One region of the Exiguobacterium sp. QJM3NY_9 genome, then DNA from elsewhere that is predicted to be linked to it. Evidence: a T-box and tRNA genes for the amino acid it is inferred to sense, from the RefSeq annotation. Region 1 holds a T-box; the other holds one or more tRNA genes.
What was found. A T-box is a leader RNA that pairs with one kind of tRNA and senses whether it is charged. The one in region 1 lies ahead of tyrS (tyrosine--tRNA ligase), so its partner is inferred to be a tRNA-Tyr.
Positions count from the first base shown of each region.

Region 2: it encodes a tRNA-Tyr, which carries the amino acid that the T-box ahead of tyrS (tyrosine--tRNA ligase) is inferred to sense. The anticodon was not compared.

Region 1 covers NZ_CM149679.1:2,233,933-2,242,054, forward strand. The annotation lists gene AC0VYQ_RS11465 (GAF domain-containing protein) at 1-259, shown strand, start outside; gene rpsD (30S ribosomal protein S4) at 485-1,084, shown strand; gene AC0VYQ_RS11475 (biotin transporter BioY) at 1,231-1,758, shown strand; gene tyrS (tyrosine--tRNA ligase) at 1,810-3,057, opposite strand; T-box leader at 3,108-3,309, opposite strand; gene AC0VYQ_RS11485 (transglycosylase domain-containing protein) at 3,461-5,983, shown strand; gene acsA (acetate--CoA ligase) at 6,111-7,814, opposite strand; gene AC0VYQ_RS11495 (GNAT family N-acetyltransferase) at 7,960-8,122, shown strand, end outside.
Region 2 covers NZ_CM149679.1:152,864-160,985, forward strand. The annotation lists rRNA gene AC0VYQ_RS00890 (23S ribosomal RNA) at 1-989, shown strand, start outside; rRNA gene rrf (5S ribosomal RNA) at 1,037-1,152, shown strand; tRNA gene AC0VYQ_RS00900 (tRNA-Asn) at 1,169-1,243, shown strand; tRNA gene AC0VYQ_RS00905 (tRNA-Glu) at 1,246-1,320, shown strand; tRNA gene AC0VYQ_RS00910 (tRNA-Thr) at 1,330-1,402, shown strand; tRNA gene AC0VYQ_RS00915 (tRNA-Tyr) at 1,436-1,519, shown strand; tRNA gene AC0VYQ_RS00920 (tRNA-Lys) at 1,524-1,596, shown strand; tRNA gene AC0VYQ_RS00925 (tRNA-Gly) at 1,604-1,675, shown strand; tRNA gene AC0VYQ_RS00930 (tRNA-Ala) at 1,692-1,767, shown strand; gene rocF (arginase) at 1,989-2,897, shown strand; gene sigW (RNA polymerase sigma factor SigW) at 3,023-3,586, shown strand; gene AC0VYQ_RS00945 (anti-sigma factor) at 3,603-4,217, shown strand; gene cdaA (diadenylate cyclase CdaA) at 4,333-5,157, shown strand; gene AC0VYQ_RS00955 (CdaR family protein) at 5,157-6,443, shown strand; gene glmM (phosphoglucosamine mutase) at 6,473-7,828, shown strand.

The sequences.
Region 1 (8,122 bases):
TGTCCGGATTCCATTCGGTCGTGGTGTCTGCGGTACAGCGGCAGAAGATCAAACGACGCATCTCGTCATGGATGTCCATGCTTTCCCAGGCCATATCGCGTGTGATGCGGCAACGAATTCAGAAATCGTCATTCCATTAATTAAAGATGGAAAAACGATTGGTGTCCTCGATATCGACAGTCCTGAACTGAATCGTTTTGACGAAACCGATCAAGCCGGCCTTGAAGCCTTTAGCGAAATTCTTCTTCGTCATATTTGATTGACAGCAGGAATAAGCAGACGTATACTTGTAAAAGTGCAGAAATGATAACGATAGCGGTCAAATCGCTTGCGTATCACATTTCATGACTCGGCTTTGCCGGAGGGGCATCGTGTAACTTTGCTATCAAGCGAGGGTGCCACACCATGAAATGGGCGTAACGTGGGTTTGATGGCGTTATTATTTTTATGCAAATAATAACGAACACTAAGGAGGAGTCTTATTATGGCTCGCTATACAGGTCCAGCTTGGAAACTTTCACGTCGTCTCGGTATCTCTCTTACTGAAACAGGAAAAGAAATCGCAAAACGTCCGTACGCTCCAGGACAACACGGTAACAGCCGTCGCAAAATGTCTGAGTACGGTCTTCAACTTCAAGCGAAGCAAACGCTTCGTCACATGTACGGAGTAAACGAACGCCAATTCAACCGTATCTTCAACGATGCTGGCAAAATGCCTGGTATCCACGGTGAGAACTTCATGTTCTTACTTGAAGCACGTCTTGACAACGTCGTTTACCGTATGGGTATGGCTCGTACACGTCGTGCTGCTCGTCAGCTCGTCAACCACGGTCACATCCAAGTTGAAGGCGCTCGCGTCGACATCCCTTCATTCCGCGTGAAACCAGGTCAAACGATCTCAGTTCGCGAAAAATCGAAGAACTTTGTCGTTATCAAAGAAGCACTCGAAGTTGCACCAGCAACTAAAGACTTCGTTACTTTTGATGCTGAAAAGCTCGAAGGAACGTTCGTCCGTCTTCCAGAGCGTTCTGAATTGAACGATCAAATCCAAGAACAACTCGTCGTTGAGTACTACTCACGTTAATCTGTTGTTTTTAGCACTCACTTCGGTGGGTGCTTTTTTTGTGTCCTTTTAACATTTTTTAAAAATAGTAGTTGCATCATTTTCTTTTTGTGTTAACCTTTTATTTATATTGGTTAACACAAAAAGAAAAGAGGCCCTCATCCATCATGAAAACAAAAGATCTTACATTTACTGCACTCGGTGCTGCAATCATCTCAGCCATTAGTTTACTACCACAACTTCAACTCGTCGGACCTGTACCGATCACACTCCAGATGCTCGCCATCATGACGGTCAGTGCCATTCTCGGTGCGAAGCGCGGCGGGCTTGCCGTCTTGATTTTTTTGCTGCTCGCTGCTGCCGGATTACCACTTCTCGGAGGCAAAGGTGGTCTTGCGCCGTTCGTCGGACCGACTGTAGGGTATTTAGTCGCCTTCCCGATTGCCGGCTTCTTCATCGGCTATGTCGCCGAACGAACGACTCGCTTCATCCCATTGTTTTTTGGAATGGTCGTTTTCGGACTCGGTCTCGTTTACTTACTCGGAACATTCGGTTTAATGCTCGTCCTACATTTATCATTCATGGATGCCCTCGTCATTAATGTCCCGTTCATCATCGGTGATACGCTAAAAGCGTTACTTGCCACGACGATTGCCGTTCGTTTATTACCACTCCGTATTTTTAAAACAGCCTAAACAAAAAGAACGCTGACGAGCATTCGTCAGCGTTCTTTTTTGTTATATCACTTACGCATGTTCAAGTACGAAGTATTTCTTTTTCCCACGACGGATGATCGTGAAGTCACCAATCGCATCTTGCTTCGTGATTTCTTTCGTCAACTCTTGTTCACGGTCTCCATTGATGTAGATTGCGCCATTCGTCACGTCTTCTCGCGCTTGACGCTTCGAAGGACTGATTTTCGCTTCGACGAGTACGTCGACAAGATTCGTTGCTTCACCAAGCGTAAAGCGTGGCATCCCTTTAAAGGCATCTGCGATATCAGCCGCCTGCAATGTTTTGATGTCACCACTGAAGAGTGCTTTCGTAATTCGCTCCGCTTGTTCAAGCGCTTCGCTGCCATGGACAAGTTTCGTCATCTCTTCTGCCAGACGGCGCTGGGCAATCCGTTTTTCAGGTGCCATTTCCACTTCCGTTTGCAATCCTTCCAGTTCTTCGTGTGTCAAGAACGTAAAGTATTTCAGGAATTTGACGACATCAAGGTCATCGACGTTGAACCAAAACTGGTAAAACTCGTATGGTGTCGTTTTTTCGGCATCGAGCCACACTGCCCCGCCTGCTGTTTTCCCGAATTTTTGCCCGTCTGATTTCGTGACGAGTGGTACAGTGATGCCGAATGCTTTCTCTTCATGACCAACGCGTCGGATCAGTTCCATCCCTGCTGTAATGTTTCCCCACTGATCACTTCCGCCGACCTGGAGTCGGCACCCTTCGTTTTCATATAGCTTTAAGAAATCAAATGATTGTAATAGCATGTACGAAAACTCTGTGAAAGAAATCCCGTTCTGAAGGCGTGAATCAACAGAGTCTTTCGCTAGCATGTAGCTGATCGGGAAGTGTTTTCCGATATCGCGTAAGAAATCGATGATCGTTAAATCTTTTGTCCAATCCAGGTTGTTCGCAATCGTCACAGGGTTTTCGCCATCCAGCGGTAAAAAGCGTGATAATTGCCCTTTGATGCGGTTCGCAAATTCTTCGACGATATCCGACGTGTTCAGTGATCGTTCTGTCGACCGCCCACTTGGATCTCCAATCATCCCGGTTGCGCCACCGACGAGACCGACCACGTGGTGCCCCGCTTCTTGGAAACGGCGTAGAACGAGAATTGGTAACAGGTGTCCGATATGCAATGAATCTGCTGTCGGGTCGAATCCCGTGTACAGTGTTGTCGGACTTGCCAGGATTTCTTTAATACCTTCTTCATCTGTCATTTGGCTGATTAGGCCGCGAAACTCTAAATCCTCAAGTAAAGTCATCTGTTTTCCCCCTAAAAAAATTGTATAAAAAAACCGCCCCTCCGACTGAACGAAGGGACGGAATATTCCGTGGTACCACCCTAATTGCATGCAACACATGCCACTTAGATCGTCGATAACGGGACGGTCCGCCTGATTTCTCAAGAAGCTCCTGGAGACGTAATTCATGAACACGCTATGTCCTAGTTCGCAGCACCACTAGGTCTCTGATACAGGGAGCGTTCCATTACTAATTCCAATCACAGCTGATTTTTTCGTATATTTTTCATAAGATGTTTTCATGATACGTCGAAGTAGAATCGACTGTCAAGAGACATTGTCACGTTTCAGTTGTGGTATAATACGTCTATCTGTGATTTAATGTTAATTTACACCCAAGTTTAAGATGTAAAGGAGATCATTTATGCGCGAGAACTGGTCCAAGTTTTGGAATCATCCCCGAACGAAAGCCGTTCGGCACTGGTCGAATATCACATATGACGTATCTTGGAATATCATTTTATTCCTCATCATTGCTGTCCTACTGATTGGGAGTTTTTCTGTCGGTGCAGCAGGCGGCTATTTCGCTTCGCTCGTCAAAGATACAAAAGCACCAGAATTAACGGAAATGAAGCAACAAGTTAATAGTTATGCCATTACGAGTGAAATTTACTGGGGCAGTGGCGAAAAGTTGACGAACATTTCAACAGATGAAGAACGTCAACCGGTCAACATCAAAGAAATCTCACCTTACCTGCTAGACGCTGTTCTTTCGACGGAAGATGTCGATTTTTATGAACATGATGGCGTCGTACCGAAAGCAACACTCCGGGCAGTCTTACAGGAGTTAACGAACTCGTCTTCTCGGACGGGTGGCAGTACGTTGACACAACAATTGATTAAAAATCAAATTTTAACGAATGAAGTTTCATTCGAACGGAAAGCAAAAGAAATCATCTTAGCACTTCGTCTCGAAAATGCGATGACGAAGGATGAAATTCTACAAGCCTATTTAAACGTTGTCTCATTCGGTCGAAACTCTCTCGGACGAAATATTGCCGGAATCGAAGCCGCCTCTCGTGGTGTCTTCAATAAATCCGCGAAAAAACTGACATTACCACAAGCAGCCTTCTTAGCAGGCATTCCGAAAAACCCGTATTATTACACACCCTACCTTCAAGGTGGTGTCGTCAAAGAAGATTTGACAGCAAGTACGAACCGGATGAAAACTGTTCTAAAACGGATGTATGTCGCAAAAAACATTACGAAAAAGCAATATGAAAAAGCCGTCAAATACGATATCACAAAAGACTTCGCCAAAACGTCAACACGTTCGCGTGATACGTACCCGTACGTTTACGATCTTGCTGAAAAAGAAGCCTTGAAAATCATGACGAGCTATTTCATGAAAAAGGATGGCGTCAAAGAAGATGAAGTAAAACCATCCGAACTCGCAGAAGTCAAAGCGAACTATCAGGAACAGGCTTTAGTTGCCATGCGTCAAGGCGGATACAAGATTCACTTGACACTTGATAAGAAAATTCACGAGGCGATGCAGGCACCAGCTAAAAATGCTGCCAACTTCCCTGCTTCTCCACAATACACGCAAGTCGTTGATCCAAAAACGAAAAAGACGGTCTCGAAAAAAGATCCAGAAGAAACGGCTGCTGTCATGATTCAAAATGAAACAGGTCGTATCTTAGGCTTCGTCGGTGGACGTTACACAGATGGAACGGCGGATGATTTCAACCGCGCGTTCCAGGCAAAACGTCAAATCGGTTCGACAGCCAAACCAATTCTTGTTTATTCGAACGGTATCGAAAACGGCTTGATTACACCGGCTTCGACCGTTAATGATGAAAAGTATTATTATCAAACGGTTCCACGTCAACCAGGTGACAACCCAATCAACAATGAAGGCGGGCGTTACCGAGGTAATGTGACGGTCCGTGAGGCATTGGAACTTTCACTCAACGTTCCAGCCGTGAAGATTTACGAAAAAATGAATATGTCGAACTCGATTCAAAAACTAGTCGACATGGGTATTAAAGTTCCTGACAGCATCCGGTACGCACCATCTGCTGCTCTTGGAACGATGGAAATCACACCGGTTGAGCTTGCTGGTGCTTATGCGATGCTCGCGAACTACGGTGAATACGTCGAACCGTATATCATCTCGAAGATTACGAAAGACGGGAAAAGCATCTATAAAGCTAAATCGAAAAAAGAAAAAATCTACGAAGAGCGTACGGCTTATTTAACGCTTGATATGATGCGTGGTGTCTTTGATAACGGGACAGCTCGTTATGCGAACTCGTTATTAAAAGTACCTGGCGATTGGGCCGGTAAGACCGGAACGACGAACGAAATTAAGGACTCTTACCTCGTTGCTTCAACACCAGGGGTTACACTCGCGGTTTGGACGGGGCATGATCAAAACAACTCATTGATGGGTGCAACGACATATTACCAACGCACCCAGAACCTGTGGGCACAGATGGCAAATGCAACGTATGCTGCGAACAACAGTTACTTCAAGTCAGGTGCACGCTTCAATCAACCGGCTTCAGTAGACGCAGATGACTTCAAGAACTCAGGTTCATTCAAAGAAGAAGATAAAAAGAAAAAAGAAGCGGAAGCGAAGAAAAAAGCCGCTGAAGAAAAGAAAAAAGAGGCCGAGGCAAAAGAAAAAGAAGCAGACGCGAAGAAGAAAGACGACGCTGAAGCGCAAGCAAAAGCTGACGCTGAAAAGAAAGCTGCTGAAGATAAAGCAGCCGATGCGGACACGAAAAAAGCGGCCGATGCCAAAGCGAAAGCTGATGCAGAGGCTAAGAAAAAAGCGGCTGACGACAAGGCGAAAGCCGATGCGGAGGCTAAGAAGAAAGAAGCAGAGGCGAAGGCTGATGCTGAAAAGAAAGCAAAAGAAGACGACAAAAAAACTGAATGAAGCCATTCAAAAAAAACGGAGTTCACGTAACAGTGAACTTCGTTTTTTTGTTCATATTAAAAAACTACCAACGAAGCATCGTTGGTAGTTCAAGAACAGTCAATCCTATACGTCACTTACTCTGACATCATTCTTCCATCGTCGAGAGGTCACCCGCTTCAAGATTTAGTTCCCACGCCTTCAAGACACGGCGCATGATTTTACCACTCCGGGTTTTCGGTAGCTTGTCTCGGAAGTCAATCTCACGTGGCGCCGCATGTGCTGCCAGCCCTTCTTTGACGAACGCCTGAATTTCTTGTTTCAATTCTTCAGTCGGTTCATAGCCGTCTCGTAACGAAATGAAGGCTTTGATGATTTCACCACGTACTGGATCCGGTTTCCCGATGACACCGGCTTCTGCAACTGCCGGGTGCTCGACAAGACGACTTTCAACTTCGAACGGTCCCACCCGTTCTCCTGCCGTCATGATGACATCATCGACGCGTCCTTGGAACCAGAAGTATCCTTCATCATCCATATATGCAGAATCTCCTGAAACGTACCATCCTTTGAAGAAGTATGATTCATACTTTTGTGGATTATTCCAGATTTGCCGCATCATGGATGGCCACGGTGTTTTCAAAGCTAAATTGCCCATTCTAAACGGAGGTAACTCATTCCCTTGATCATCGATGATTGCAGCTTTTGTCCCAGGAATCGGTTTCCCCATCGACCCTGGTTTGATGTCCATCGATTTGTAGTTGCAAATCATCATTGCCCCTGTTTCCGTCATCCACCACGTATCATGGATGCGTTGGTCGAATGCTTCTTTTCCCCAACGAACGACTTCTGGATTGAGCGGTTCTCCGACGGATAACACGTGCCGTAAGCTCGACAAGTCATGTGTTTGTGCGACGTCTGCGCCGGCCCCCATCAGCATCCGGAATGCGGTCGGTGCACTATACCAAACCGTTACCTTGTATTTTTCAATGACACTGTACCAAAACTCTGGATTGAACCGACCACCGACGATGACATTCGTCGCACCATTTAAGAACGGGGCAAAAATCCCATAACTCGTCCCCGTCACCCAGCCTGGATCTGCTGTACACCAATAGATATCATCTTCCTGAAGGTCAAGAACCCAACGTCCGGTCATCATGTGTTGAATCATAGCATTTTGAGCGTGTAAGACCCCTTTTGGTTTTCCCGTCGACCCAGACGTATAATGTAAGATGAGACCGTCTTCCCGGTCGAGCCAAACCGGTTCGAACACATCTGACGCGGACTCGAACGCTGCCCGGAAGTCCAGTAGCCGATCTGTCGTCTCGATGTCTTCATCGACTAAAAAGACGGATTCGAGTGTCGATAACTCTTCAAGCGGAACACGTGGTAATAATGCTTTCGTCGTAATCAACATCTTTGCTTCAGAATCAAGCAAGCGGTCGCGTACAGCTTGTTCCATGAAGGCTTCAAACAACGGACCGACGATTGCTCCGACTTTCAAGGCACCGAGCAACGCAAAATAAAGTTCTGGCGAACGTGGCATGAAGATAAAAATTCGGTCTCCTGCTTTGATTCCAGCATCCGTCAAAACGTTTGCCGCTTTGTTCGTCAAACGTTTCATGTCAGCATACGTAAAAGTTTGCTCCGTCGTTCCATCAAAGTAAATCAGAGCTTTTTTATTCGCTCGTTCACCTTCAGCATGACGGTCAATTGCTTCATGGGCCATATTGACTTTCCCCGTCGTTGCCCATGAAAAATATTGTTCCGCTTCTTGCCAATCGTATGACGCCGATTCATTATAGTCGGATAACCAATGCTTACCCGGAAGCGCTTTCAAAACTTTCATCTCTCGTTCCTCCCCTTCTCTATACTCCTCTCCATTATAAGCTAGTTATGGTGTAGTTCAATCGATTGCCGTTAATTTGTTAAAAAATCCCTCTCTTTCCGCAACTCGCTTCGGCTATAATAAAGAGAAAGGTGGTGACGCTTACATGTTTGAAAAACAATTCAATCATCGTACTCATGAAACATCGCTCGGTCCAGTTGAAATCGAAGGACCTGTCGCGAGTAAACAACTCGCCACTTACCTCCTCGATGACGGTTTAACTGCCTTCAGGCAACCGAAAGAGCAGCATCAAGCGCTCCTTGAAATCG
Region 2 (8,122 bases), 970 kb from region 1:
TAACTATAACGGTCCTAAGGTAGCGAAATTCCTTGTCGGGTAAGTTCCGACCCGCACGAAAGGCGTAACGATTTGGGCACTGTCTCAACGAGAGACCCGGTGAAATCATAGTACCTGTGAAGATGCAGGTTACCCGCGACAGGACGGAAAGACCCCATGGAGCTTTACTACAGCCTGATATTGAGGCTTTGTGCATGATGTACAGGATAGGCGGGAGACGTCGAGACCGGAGCGCCAGCTTCGGAGGAGTCACCCTTGGGATACCGCCCTTCATGCATAGAGTCTCTAACTCGCAGCCGTAATCCGGCTGGAGGACCGTGTCAGGCGGGTAGTTTGACTGGGGCGGTCGCCTCCTAAACAGTAACGGAGGCGCCCAAAGGTTCCCTCAGAATGGTTGGAAATCATTCGTAGAGCGCAAAGGCAGAAGGGAGCTTGACTGCGAGACCTACAAGTCGAGCAGGGACGAAAGTCGGGCTTAGTGATCCGGTGGTTCCGCATGGAAGGGCCATCGCTCAACGGATAAAAGCTACCCTGGGGATAACAGGCTGATCTCCCCCAAGAGTCCACATCGACGGGGAGGTTTGGCACCTCGATGTCGGCTCATCGCATCCTGGGGCTGGAGTAGGTCCCAAGGGTTGGGCTGTTCGCCCATTAAAGCGGTACGCGAGCTGGGTTCAGAACGTCGTGAGACAGTTCGGTCCCTATCCGTCGTGGGCGCAGGAAATTTGAGGAGAGCTGTCCTTAGTACGAGAGGACCGGGATGGACGCACCGCTGGTGTACCAGTTGTTCCGCCAGGAGCATCGCTGGGTAGCTACGTGCGGACGGGATAAATGCTGAAAGCATCTAAGCATGAAGCCCCCTCCAAGATGAGATTTCCCTTTGAGTAATCAAGAAAGACCCCTCAGAGACGATGAGGTAGATAGGTCACGGGTGGAAGCATGGTGACATGCGGAGCTGAGTGATACTAATCGGTCGAGGCCTTGTTCTAGCAGATGATTGTTGATGACTTCAGTTTTGAGGGCGCGAGCCCTGTCGTCTGGTGACGATAGCCAAGTGGTCACACCCGTTCCCATGCCGAACACGGAAGTTAAGCACTTGAACGCCGAAAGTAGTTGGGGGCTTCCCCCTGTGAGGATAGGACGTTGCCAGGCAATTTTGTTTTTTTATTCCGCAATAGCTCAGTGGTAGAGCAACCGGCTGTTAACCGGTAGGTCGTAGGTTCAAATCCTACTTGCGGAGCCAATGGCCCGTTGGTCAAGCGGTTAAGACACCGCCCTTTCACGGCGGTATCACGGGTTCGATTCCCGTACGGGTCACCATTTTATTGTGCCGGTGTAGCTCAGCTGGTAGAGCAACTGACTTGTAATCAGTAGGTCGCGGGTTCGACTCCTGTTGCCGGCACTGTTTTTTTAATTAAATTTTCCTAGACAAACTGGGGGGGTAGCGAAGTGGCTAAACGCGGCGGACTGTAAATCCGCTCCCTCGGGTTCGGCGGTTCGAATCCGCCCCCCCCCACCATGTCGAGCCATTAGCTCAGTTGGTAGAGCATCTGACTTTTAATCAGAGGGTCGCAGGTTCGAATCCTGCATGGCTCATTTTCTTGCGGAAGTAGTTCAGTGGTAGAATACGACCTTGCCAAGGTCGGGGTCGCGGGTTCGAATCCCGTCTTCCGCTTTTTGTTTATTTTTTTGGGGCCTTAGCTCAGCTGGGAGAGCGCCTGCCTTGCACGCAGGAGGTCAGCGGTTCGATCCCGCTAGGCTCCACCAAATTTTGCTTAAAGATCTTAAGCGAGTTTCGTTCGTCTTAAGTTTTTTTATACTTGAAATGCCTGTTAACCAGAGTACGTACGCGAAAGCACTGTGATTCCCTTCACAGTGCTTTTTTGTTGTCTTCTACTGTATAAAGATGCGTCATCTTGTCGAGTTGAACCAGCTGTATGTTACCGCTTACAATTAAGGTAACTTAATTAAGCAAAGGGGATGCGGGGATGAACATTGCATATATCAGCGTGCCATATCGTTACGGTCAAGGAAAGCCAGGAACAGAGCATGGTCCGGCAGCAGTCGAACAAGCAGGCCTATTTCAAACGTTAGCAACACATGGACAAGAAGCAGTCCGCTACGGGGAAGCGGCTGTCTTACCAGAAGACGCGATACGTGAGGAAGATGCGAAGTTAAAGCGTCTCGAAGGAGTCGTCCATACGACGAATGATTTACAGCTACTTGTACATGATGCGCTGTCCGAACGACGTTTTCCGTTACTCGTCGGGGGCGACCACAGCATGGCAATCGGAACGATCGCAGGACTTCGTCGATCGATTCCGCGGCTCGGTGCGATTTGGTTCGATGCGCATGGCGATTTAAATACACCGGAAACGTCACCTACAGGTAATATTCACGGAATGCCACTCGCTGTTGCCCTTGGGGAAGGGCATCGGCGCCTAACGGAAATCGGTGGAACAGACGTCAAGTTACAACCGGAGCATCTCGTCTTTATCGGCTTGCGTGACGTCGACCCGGGAGAACAGGAATTGATTGATCGGCTTGGCATTCGCGTTTATGACATGGAAGCGATTCGGACACGGGGAATGGAAGCCATCATGAAGGAAGCGATTGCTTACCTGAACGAAACGACAGACGCATTTTACTTAAGTTTCGACATGGATGGTCTTGACCCGAGTTTAGTCGAAGGGACGGGGACGCGGGTTGCGGATGGTGTCATGTTAGAGGATGCTCAGACCGTCTTGAACTCTTGTGCGGAACAAGAAAACTTTATTGCAGCGGAGTTCGTCGAAGTGAATCCGTTGTTAGAAGAAGGAAACGGGACGGCGATTCTTGCAAATGCTTTGATCGGAAACCTACTTCAAGCGATGAAAAACCAGCATTTAGTAAAATAATGGATAGAACTTGAACTCTTTTCATCGGGGTTCAAGTTTTTTTTGTTACAATTTAAAATGAGATGAAACATTTATCGGTCGACTCCGTATAAGAGATTGACCGCATAGAGCGGGGGGTATTTGAAGTGGAAGAAACAACACTACGCTTAATTGAGCGAGTGAAGCAAGGCGACCGTGATGCATTTGCGGCACTTGTTGATCTATATAAAGAAGGAGCATTTTTAGTTGCCTTCCGTGTATTACGTGATCGGATGGAAGCAGAAGATGCCACGCAAGAAGCCTTTATTCGCGTATTCACAAAGATTGAATCGTATAATGCACAATGGAAGTTCCGTACGTGGCTGTATCGCATCGTCACAAATGTCTCAATTGACCGCTTACGGAAGAAACGTCCAGATTATTCTCTTGATGCCGAGATGTCGGGCACTGAAGGATTGACGCTGTATTCCCAGCTTGAAAGTAAGGAGCAATTGCCAGAAGATCAAGTCGTTGATTCAGAAGAACGAAATGCTGTCGGTGACGCGATTGCCGCTTTACCTGAAAAATATCGTATTCCACTTGTCTTGAAATATATTGAAGATCTTTCATTAAAGGAAATCAGTGAAATGATCGACCTACCTGTCGCCACAGTCAAAACTAGAATTCACCGTGGCCGCGAAGCGCTGAAGAAGCACTTCGGAACGCGGTGAGAAGGAGGATCTCACCATGACACGAGAACACGTAAACGAACGCATCCAAGATTATTTAGACCAAAACCAACCTCCAGAAGACTTTAAGCAACTCGAAGCGGAGTTACGGGAGGCGAATGCGATGGACGACTTCGAAGAGTATCGACTCCTCGATGCACAGTTACGCACGCTTCCGAAGCCGAAGCTATCGGCAGACTTTACATCCCGCGTGCTGGCACAACTGCCCGAACAGGTGGACACGTCGAATGTGACACCGCTTCGTAAGACTTCTCGTTTTGGAGGGAAGATGAAACAGTACCCACTCCTTGCAGCTGCCTCGATCTTTGCGTTACTTTCGGTCGGTAGCCTCGGGGGGTACATGACGCAAGAAGATAAAGACTTGTCGTATACGAACGTTCCCGGTATCGTCGCTGAAAATGGCGAGGTCGTTGTTCCAAAAGGAGTGACGGTCAATCAAGATTTATACGTCGAAGGCGGCAATGTCCGGATTGAAGGCAAAGTCAACGGAGACGTCATGACCGTGGACGGGACGGCTTATACAGCCAGTGCCGGAAACGTGACTGGAGAAATTAAAGAAATCGATCAGTTGTTCGAACGCGTCTGGTATGGAATCAAACGAATCTTTGATTAATCAGTTGGGGCGAGTCTAACTCGCCCCTTTATGCTATAATGAAAGCTGTTTAAATTAGATGAGATAGGGGGCACGGTTGGTGAATTACTTCAACTGGCAACCACTTCAATTTCAAATGTTGAAACTGGGCGAAAACGTACACTGGTACGATTATATTAATGATGTGCTTGATATCGCGGTCGTGACATTCGTCATTTACCGCCTGATGATTATCGTCAAAGGCACAAAAGCGGTTCAATTGATTAAAGGGATTTCTGTCATTTTGATCAGCTGGTTCTTAAGCGGCTTCTTCGGACTGAAGACCTTACAATTTCTATTGAATCAAATCATCACCTATGGATTACTCGGGATTATCATCATCTTCCAGCCAGAGCTCCGTCGAGGACTGGAGCACCTGGGACGAACGAGTAAATTCTTTTCACGGAGTGCCATCAGTGATGAAGATGAACAAACGCGAATCGTCGACGCACTCGTTTCGTCAGCACAATACATGTCGAAACGCCGGATTGGTGCGCTCGTCACGTTTGAACGGGAAACCGGTCTCAGTGAATATGTCGAGACGGGGATTCCGCTCGGTTCTCAAATTACGAGTCAGCTTTTGATTAACCTCTTTATCCCGAACACGCCGTTGCATGATGGTGCCGTCATCGTTCAGCAAGGCAAACTTGCGGCAGCGGCTTGTTATTTACCGCTCTCAGAAAGTGCCCACATCTCTAAAGATCTCGGGACGCGTCACCGGGCCGCGATTGGTGTCAGTGAAGTTACGGATAGTGTCACGCTTGTCGTATCGGAAGAGACGGGAGGCGTATCTCTCGCAATCAATGGTCGTCTTTACCGGGAACTCGACGAAGATTCGCTTCGGACGAAGTTGCTTGAGACGCTCGTCAAAGTCGAACCGGCGAATACGTCCTTCTTTAACTGGATGGGGGCGAAAAAATAATGTTCGAAAAGTGGTTCAATGAACGATGGTTTTTACGAATCGTTGCGGTACTACTTGCTGTGATGCTCTATTTGATGGTCGCAGGCTCGAGTTCGAGCGGGAAAAGTGACGCGGCGAGTCTATTGCCGATCGCTGGTCAGGGCTCGACGACGTTTGACGTAACGGTCACAGTGAATTATGATGAATCGCAGTGGGTCGCCTATAATATTCCAACTACAATCGAAACGACGGTCAAAGGACCATCGAGTAGCTTGACGATGCTTCGCCTCGTCAAAGACTTTGGTCTATCGTTAGATTTAGAGGGACTCGACCCTGGGTACCACCGTGTTCGTGTGACAGCGAATGGTTTTGGAAAAGATGTTGAAGTGACACCGAAACAGGAGACGGTCGAAGTTTTTCTTGATAAAAAAGTCACGAAACAAGTCCCGGTTCAAGTCGCTTTACTCAACAAAAATAAAATCGCCGAAGGGTATGTCGTCGGTGAAGCACAACCGAGTAAACAAACGGTTGCTGTGACAGGAGGAGCAGAAAAGCTCCAAGCCATCACATCGATTCAAGTCCCGATCGACGTGACAGGTCGCGCGTCGACCTTCATGGAGTCGTTCAACGTCAAAGCGACGGATACGAATGGGAACGCGATTAGCGCGACGTACGATCCGGAACAGCTTGAAGTGACAGTTCCTGTCTATAAGGAGAGTAAAACAGTCCCGATCAACGTTAAAACAACAGGTAGCGTCAAAAAAGGCTACAAGGTCGTCAAAATCGTTCCCGTCGTCACGGAAGCGCGTCTGTACGGAACGAAGGAAGAATTGACGCGAATCGGTTCAGTCGATACAAAGGCAATCTCACTAAAAGGATTGACGAAGACGACCGATAAGACGATCGAACTCGTCGAACCGGATAATGTGACGGCAATGGATCCGACTTCGATTACGGTCAGTATCGTCGTCGAGAAAGAAAATGCTAAATCGACGACGGAAACGGTCGAGGAGCGAGCAGAGAAGACGATTACAGGTGTTCCTGTGACGCTTAACGGTTTCGACGAGTCGAAGTATACAATTGACTATGCTGAAACGATTGATCTCGTCGTCCGTGGCAGCGAAGCGGACTTAGCTTCGATTGATGCAACCGACATCAAGGCTGTCATCGACGTAACAGGATTAAAAGAAGGCACACACGGCTTACCGATTTCATATCAGACATCTAAAGCATTCGATGTCTTACGACCGGATAACATGGACGTCACGTTAAAGACGATTCCCCGGACATCGGTACAGACCAATTAAAACCAATCAGTGAAATGAGGAAATAGCACATGGGTAAGTATTTTGGAACTGACGGCGTCCGCGGCGTCGCAAACGTAGAATTGACACCGGAACTCGCCTACCGTCTTGGACGGATTGGCGGATACGTGTTGACGAAACACGAGAGCACACGTCCGAAAGTCTTGATCGGACGCGATACACGCGTCTCGGGTCAAATGCTTGAGAACGCGATGATTGCAGGATTGTTATCAATCGGCGCGGAAGTCATGCGTCTTGGTGTCATCTCGACACCGGGCGTCGCGTACTTGACGAAGACGATGGATGCGACAGCAGGCGTCATGATCTCAGCCTCACATAATCCAGTCGAAGACAACGGAATCAAGTTCTTCGGAACAGACGGATTTAAGCTCAATGATGCAACAGAACTTGAAATCGAAGCATTGCTCGACGAAACAGAGGACACACTCCCACGACCAGCAGGGAAAGAACTTGGTTTCGTTCACGATTATTATGAAGGTGCGCAAAAATACCTCCATATGCTTCGTCAAACATCGGATGAAGATTTCTCTGGGATTCATGTCGCAATCGATGGCGCGCACGGCGCGACATCAAGCCTTGCACCACGTTTGTTCGGGGACCTCGAAGCAGAAGTCTCAACAATCGGTACAACACCAAACGGCTTGAACATCAATGATGGTGTCGGGTCAACACATCCGGAGCACCTCGCGGCATTCGTCAAAGAGAAAAGTGCCGACGTCGGTCTCTCGTTCGATGGTGACGGCGATCGTTTGATTGCAGTCGATGAGAACGGCGATATCGTCGATGGCGATAAAATTATGTTCATCTGCGGAAAATACTTGAACGAAATCGGTCGTTTGAAAGATAACACGATTGTCGCGACAGTCATGAGTAACCTCGGCTTCCATAAAACGGTCGCAGAACATGGCATGACGGCATTACAAACAGCGGTCGGTGACCGTTACGTCGTCGAAGAGATGCGTAAAAACGACTACACGCTCGGTGGCGAACAGTCAGGTCACATCATCTTCATGGATTACTCGACGACAGGCGACGGCATGTTGTCTGGCGTTCAGTTGCTCCAAATCATGAAGGCGACAGGCAAGAAGTTATCGGAACTCGCAGCCGAGATGCCAATCTTCCCGCAACGTCTTGTCAACATTCGTGTATCGGATAAGAATGGGGCAATGAACGGTCCTGCCGTCCAAGCGATCATTGCGGAAGTCGAAGCGGAAATGGCTGGAAACGGTCGAATTCTCGTTCGTGCGTCTGGAACAGAACCACTCGTTCGTGTCATGGCGGAAGCAGAGTCGCAAGAAGCATGTGACATGTACGTCGAGCGGATCGCGAACGTCGTGCGTGAAAATTACGCATTACAAGAAAATTGAGTCAACGAAAAGGAGTAGCTACGTGCTGCTCCTTTTTTGTTCGACTAATGGACGAACTTTTAAGGAGGGAACTCGTCACGAACCCATTGTCCCTCTGCCCGCTTTTCTCAGGCGGAACGCAAGCCGCGGTCAGCTTGTGGCTGCCCGGGTCTCGCTTGTTCCTGTCGGAAGCGGAGCTTCCTTTTCCTGTAGAAGTCGGACAGGGGTACGGGTTCGTTTCAGAAATAGCGTGGGTCTGGAGTAGGAACAGTGTTTGGATCATAGGAGAGAGAAGGGGACGACACCGCTGTCCTC